Linked DNA regions of Shinella zoogloeoides. The protein of the gene in region 1 interacts with the protein of each later gene in a pairwise test. Links are inferred from orthologs where the notes say so. Each region holds a gene or a part of one and is shown on either strand. Other genes may lie near its edges.

What was found. The genes of interacting proteins can lie anywhere in the genome.
Region 2: the proteins of Q9316_RS18105 (region 1) and ccmE interact in binary tests that used the Escherichia coli proteins (3 or more experiments, as listed by UniProt). The link is inferred for Shinella zoogloeoides from one-to-one orthologs.

Annotation. Positions count from the first base shown.
Region 1 is NZ_CP132311.1:3,482,930-3,485,905, reverse strand. The notes cover bases 8-2,911. They hold Q9316_RS18105 (heme ABC transporter permease), read right to left. Parts: upstream 1,893-2,911; coding sequence 1,122-1,892; downstream 8-1,121. Other genes in these bases: ccmA (heme ABC exporter ATP-binding protein CcmA), read right to left, coding at 2,835-2,911; ccmB (heme exporter protein CcmB), read right to left, coding at 1,973-2,632; ccmD (heme exporter protein CcmD), read right to left, coding at 958-1,125; Q9316_RS18115 (DsbE family thiol:disulfide interchange protein), read right to left, coding at 347-961; Q9316_RS18120 (septation protein A), read left to right, coding at 8-129. Also shown: more of Q9316_RS18120, read left to right, coding at 1-7; more of ccmA, read right to left, coding at 2,912-2,976. UniProt on the Escherichia coli protein: Required for the export of heme to the periplasm for the biogenesis of c-type cytochromes.
Region 2 is NZ_CP132311.1:943,347-946,414, forward strand. Bases 73-3,068 are described here. They hold ccmE (cytochrome c maturation protein CcmE), read left to right. Parts: upstream 73-1,343; coding sequence 1,344-1,793; downstream 1,794-3,068. Other genes in these bases: ccmI (c-type cytochrome biogenesis protein CcmI), read left to right, coding at 208-1,347; Q9316_RS05650 (heme lyase CcmF/NrfE family subunit), read left to right, coding at 1,790-3,068. In the rest of the region: Q9316_RS05635 (hypothetical protein), read left to right, coding at 1-46. UniProt on the Escherichia coli protein: Heme chaperone required for the biogenesis of c-type cytochromes. Transiently binds heme delivered by CcmC and transfers the heme to apo-cytochromes in a process facilitated by CcmF and CcmH.

The DNA.
Region 1 (2,976 bases):
TCGACGGACTTCTGGGTGGCCTTCAAGGTTTGGGGCACGATGCCGATCACCATCCTCTTCACGCTCTCGCAGATGCCGCTGATCATGCGGCACTCTGCCGAGCCGCCGGAAGAGGGCACGACGCCGTAAACTAGGCTTCCAAGCCAGTTCGGCAGGTGTGACCGCCGTAATTTGCCGCCTCCCTCTCCTCCGTCATGCCGGCCTTGAGCCGGCATCCAGCGCGCTCACGTCCGTGAGCGCGGAAGATTCCTTCAACGGACCCAAAGTGTTCTCTCACCGCGCGGACGCGCGGTGGCTGGATTCCGGCTCAAGGCCGGGATGACGGAGGAGGGTTAGGGGAGGAGGATTATCCCGCCGGGGCCTGTGCGCCCAGCGCCTTCTCGATCGCCGGATAGAGGCCTTCCTTCAAACTCCTGTCGTCGAAGGGGCCGACCTTCTTGTAGAGTATCGTGCCGTCGGGGCCGACGAGGTAGGATTCCGGGATGCCGTAGACGCCCCAGTCGATGGCCATCTTGCCGACCGGGTCGAGGCCGATGGCGGAGAAGGGGTTGCCGAGCTCGCCGAGGAAGCGCAGGGCGTTCTCGCTGCCGTCCTTGTAGTTGACGCCGACGACGGTGAGGCGCGGATCCTTCGACAGCGCCATAATCACCGGATGCTCCTGCCGGCAGGGCACGCACCAGGAGGCCCAGAAATTGACGAGCGTCAGCTTACCTTTGCCGGGTTCGGCGGTGAGGGCCGGCACCGGCGCGCCGTCCTTCGTCGCGCCGGCGAGCGGTTCCAGATCACGCCAGGGCGCCTTGGTGCCGATCAGGGCGGAGGGGATTTCCGAGATGTTGCGGCCGGAATTGAGCTGCGTCCAGAAGATCAGCGCGAGGCCGAGGAAGATCGCCAGCGGCAGCGCGGCGAGGATCAGGCGCGTGCGGGTGCCGGCGCCTTCGGCATCGCCTTCGCTCTCGCTCATCCTGCGTCCTCGGTGCGGGCGGACCGGCGGCGGATGCCGGCGGCTTCGAGCTGCTCCAGCTCGCGATGGCGGCTGCGATGGTCGAGCCAGACCCAGAGCACGAGGCCGACCGTGACGGCGAAGGCGGCGATGTAGGAAGCCATGACGTAGAAGGTGTGGCTCATGCGGCGCCTCCCGTGCGTCCGGCCGAGCGGGCCGCATGACGGCGCAACACCGCGATGCGGCGGCGCAGGATCTCGTTGCGCATGGCCAGGATATGCAGGGTGAAGAACAGCAGGGTGAAGGCGAGTGCCATCACGACGAGCGGCCAGAGGAATTCCGGATCGATGGTCGGGCCGTCCATGCGGATGACGCTGGCCGGCTGGTGCAGCGTGTTCCACCATTCGACGGAGAATTTGATGATCGGGATGTTGACGAAGCCGACGAGGATCAGCACGGCGCTGACCTTGGCGGCACGCGTCGGGTCGTCCATTGCCCGGCCGAGCGCGATCAGGCCGAGATACATTAGGAACAGCACGAAGACCGAGGTCAGCCGCGCATCCCACACCCACCAGGTACCCCACATCGGCTTGCCCCAGAGCGAGCCGGTGATGAGGGCGACGAGCGTGAAGCAGGCGCCGATGGGCGCGGCCGCCTTGGCCGAGACGTCGGCGAGCGGATGGCGCCAGACGAGCGTGCCGAGCGCCGACAGCGCCATGACCGTGTAGCACATCATGGAGAGCCAGGCGGCGGGCACATGTACATACATGATGCGGACCGTCTCGCCCTGCTGGTAATCGCCGAGCGTGGCGAAGGAAAGGTAGAGCCCGACCGCGAAGAGACAGAGCGTCAGCCCGGCAAGCCAGGGCCAGACGGTGGCGACCAGCGCCAGGAACCGCGTCGGGTTGGCGAGGTCGCTGAATTTGCGGATGGCAAGGCTCGGTTCGCTCATGGGGGCCCTTCAACGTGTCGGATGGTTCTTTAACGCGTCAGCACCCTATCTTCAATTGATCTGCGGCAATCACATTAGCGTCAGTCGCTCGAAAGACGAAGTGCCGCGGCGGCCGCAACGGGACCGATGACCGCGAAGGCGAGGTTGAGCGCGACGAGAATGAGGAAGGACGGCAGGAAGGGCGCCGGGTCCTGGATCGCCGCATAGACGGCGCTCACCCCGAAGATCAGCACGGGAATGGCGAGCGGCAGCACGAGGATGGAGACGAGCAGGCCGCCGCGCGGCAAAGCTACCGCGACCGCCGCGCCCGCCGCGCCGATGAAGGTGATGGCGGGCGTGCCGGCAAGCAGCGTCAGCGTCGTCGCACCGATCGCCGTCTCGTCCATGTTCATGAAGAGGCCGAGCAGCGGCGAGGCGACGACCAGCGGCAGGCCGGTCGCGATCCAGTGCGCGAGGCACTTGATGAAGACCGTCAGCACCAGCGGCGTCTCCTGCATCAGCAGGAGATCGAGCGAGCCGTCCTCGCGCTCGGCCTGGAACAGCCGGTCGAGGCCGAGCAGGGCGGCCAGCAGCGCGCCGATCCAAAGGATCGCCGGGCCGATGCGGGAGAGGAGGTTGAGGTCGGGGCCGACGCCGAAGGGGATGACGGCGACGACCGTCATGAAGAACAGCACGCCGACCAAGGCGCCGCCGCCGGCGCGCACGGAGAGCTTGAGGTCGCGGGCGAGGAGGGCGATCATGCTGGGGCCTTTGGGGTTTGCGGGTGCTCCCCCCCCTCTGCCCTGCCGGGCATCTCCCCCTCAAGGGGGGAGATCGAATCGTTGCGGCGTTTCCCCAAAAACCGGCGCTGAAAACCGGGCGATCGGCTTGAGTCCTGCCAATCTCCCCCCTTGAGGGGGAGATGCCCGGCAGGGCAGAGCGGGGTAACCGCGTGCACGCCTATCACCACACATCCTCCATCGCACCCGCAAATCCGGTCATCCTGAGTTCCTTCACCCCCTCCAGCCCCAGCGGCTGGTGCGTTGCGGCAAGCGCGATTCCGCCGCGGGCAAGGTGAGCCGTAACCAAGCCGGCGAACATCGTT
Region 2 (3,068 bases), 2.5 Mb from region 1 along the record:
CGCCGCCTGCCGCAACGCGGATGGCGCCTGGACGCCGCTTTCTTAGGACCAGCCGCGCCCATTGCCGGCCTGAACCGAGTCCGGCTGGTACTCGCAACCCGGTTCTTGCGGCGTGATCGTTTGACGGTTGCGGCGAAACGCCTCAAATTCGCGTCATTGTGCCCTGGGGAATTGGAAACGTCCGCGCGTTCCAGTATTTGAACGGTCATGCTTTTCTGGATTCTTGTCGCCATCCTGACGGCAGCCGTTGCGGCCGTTCTCCTTCTCCCCCTGCTGCGACGCCCCGTGGCGGCCGCGGCCGACGCCAGTCATGACGTCGAGGTCTATCGCGACCAGCTCGAAGAGCTGAAGCGGGACGAGGCGACGGGGCTTATCGGGGCGAACGAGGCCGAGCTTGCCCGCGCCGAGGTCGCGCGCCGGCTGATCGCCGCCAGCAAGGCCGAGGCGAAGGAGCGGACAAGCCCGACCGAGCGTCGCAACCGGCTGGCGCAGCTCTTCGTCATCATCGCGCTTCCCGCCATCGGCCTCTGTCTTTATGTCGCGACCGGCCGGCCGGATCTTCCGGCCCAGCCACTCGCAGAGCGCCTCGCCAATCCCGGTAACGACATCAACGTCCTGATCGCCCGGGCGGAAAACCATCTGGCGCGCAATCCGGACGACGGCGCCGGCTGGGACCTCCTGGCGCCGATCTACTACCGCAGCGGCCGGATGGAGGATGCGGCGAACGCCTTTTCGCAGGCGATCCGCATCCTTGGCCCGAACACCGAACGTCTCGACGGCCATGCCGAAACGCTGATCGCGCTGTCGAACGGCATCGTGACGGCGGAGGCGCGCAAGCAGCTCGAACAGTCGCTGAAGCTCAAGGCGGACAATCCGCGCGCCAAGTTCTATCTGGCGCTGGCGCTGGAGCAGGAGGGCAAGAAGCCCGAGGCGCGCGCGGCCTTCGAGGCGCTGGCGAAGGAAACGCCGGCCGATGCGCCCTGGCTGCCGCTCGTCAAGCAGCATATCGCCGCGCTCGACGGCGGGCAGGGCGGCGAGGTGGCCGGCCAGCTCGGTAACCCGACCGCGGACGACATGGCGGCGGCCGAGGACATGTCGACGGGGGACCGCCAGCAGATGATCGCGGGCATGGTGGAGAGCCTTGCGGCCAAGCTTCAGGAAAATCCCGACAATTTCGAAGGATGGATGCGCATCATCCGTTCCTATGTTGTGCTGGATCAAAGGCCAAAGGCGGAGGCCGCGCTACAGACGGCGCTGAAGACCTTCCCGGCGGAGAGCGACAACGGCAAACAGCTTCTGGCACTGGCCCGGGACCTATCGATTTCGGCTGAGGGCAGCGGACAATGACACGCAAGCAGAAACGTCTGGCAGTGATAAGCGGCGGCGTCGCCTTCCTCGTGGCGGCGGTGCTGCTGGTCATGTTCGCCTTCAGCCAGTCGATCGCCTATTTCTACGTGCCGGGCGATCTCGCCAAGGCCAATGTGGCACCGGGCACGCGCATCCGCCTCGGCGGCCTCGTCGAAAGCGGAACCGTGAAGCGCGGCGAGGGCTCGACCATCACCTTCACCGTGACGGACACGCTGTCGACGGTGCCGGTGACCTATACGGGCATCCTGCCGGACCTGTTCCGCGAGGGGCAGGGCGTGGTGGCGGAAGGCGCCTTCGGCACGGACGGCCTGTTCGTCGCCGATACGGTGCTTGCCAAACATGACGAGACCTATATGCCCAAGGACGTGGCGGACCGCCTGAAGGCGCAGGGCGTCGAACTTTCCGGCAAGGAAACGATCAAATGATCATCGAGCTTGGACACTATGCCCTGGTTCTGGCGCTGGCGACGGTCATCGTGCAGTCCGTGCTGCCGCTGATCGGCACGATCCGGGGTGACCGCTCGCTGATGGCCGTGGCGCCCGCCGCGGCGCTTGCCGGTTTCCTGCTGGTGCTCTTCTCCTTCTCGGTGCTGACCTTCGCCTATGTCGTCTCCGACTTCTCGGTCGCCAATGTCTGGGAGAATTCGCATTCGCTGAAGCCGATGATCTACAAGATCTCCGGCGTCTGGGGGAACCACGAGGGCTCCATGCTGCTCTGGCTCCTCATCCTCGTCTTCTTCAGCGCGCTCGTCGCGACCTTCGGGGCCAACCTGCCGGAGCGGCTGCGGGCCAATGTGCTGGCGGTGCAAGGCCTCATCTCGGTCGCCTTCGCGCTCTTCATCCTGTTGACCTCCAATCCGTTCCTGCGACTTTCGCCGGCGCCGGCCGAGGGGCGGGACCTCAATCCGGTGCTGCAGGATATCGGCCTCGCGATCCATCCGCCGCTGCTCTATCTCGGCTATGTCGGCTTTTCCGTCTGTTTCTCCTTCGCCATCGCGGCGCTGATCGAGGGGCGGATCGATGCGGCCTGGGCGCGCTGGGTGCGGCCCTGGACGCTGGCCGCATGGAGCTTCCTTACCGCCGGCATCGCCATGGGCTCCTACTGGGCCTATTACGAGCTCGGCTGGGGCGGCTGGTGGTTCTGGGATCCGGTGGAAAACGCCTCGTTCATCCCCTGGCTTGCCGGCACGGCGCTGCTGCATTCCGCGCTCGTCATGGAAAAGCGCGAGGCGCTGAAGATCTGGACCGTGCTCTTGGCGATCCTCACCTTCTCCATGTCGCTGCTCGGCACCTTCCTCGTGCGTTCCGGCGTGCTGACCTCCGTCCACGCCTTCGCCACCGACCCGACGCGCGGCGTCTTCATCCTCGCCATCCTCATCGTCTTCATCGGCGGAGCGCTCTCGCTCTTCGCCTTCCGGGCGGCGACGCTGAAGGCCGGCGGGCTTTTCGCGCCGATCTCGCGGGAAGGCGCGCTCGTCCTCAATAACCTCATCCTGACAACGGCGGCGGCGACCGTCCTGACCGGCACGCTCTATCCGCTGGTGCTGGAGGCGCTGACGGGCGAGAAGATCTCCGTCGGTCCGCCCTTCTTCAACCTCACCTTCGGCTTGCTAATGCTGCCGCTGCTGCTGGCCGTGCCCTTCGGGCCGCTGCTCGCCTGGAAGCGCGGCGATGTTTTCGCGGCCGGCCAGCGCCTCTTCG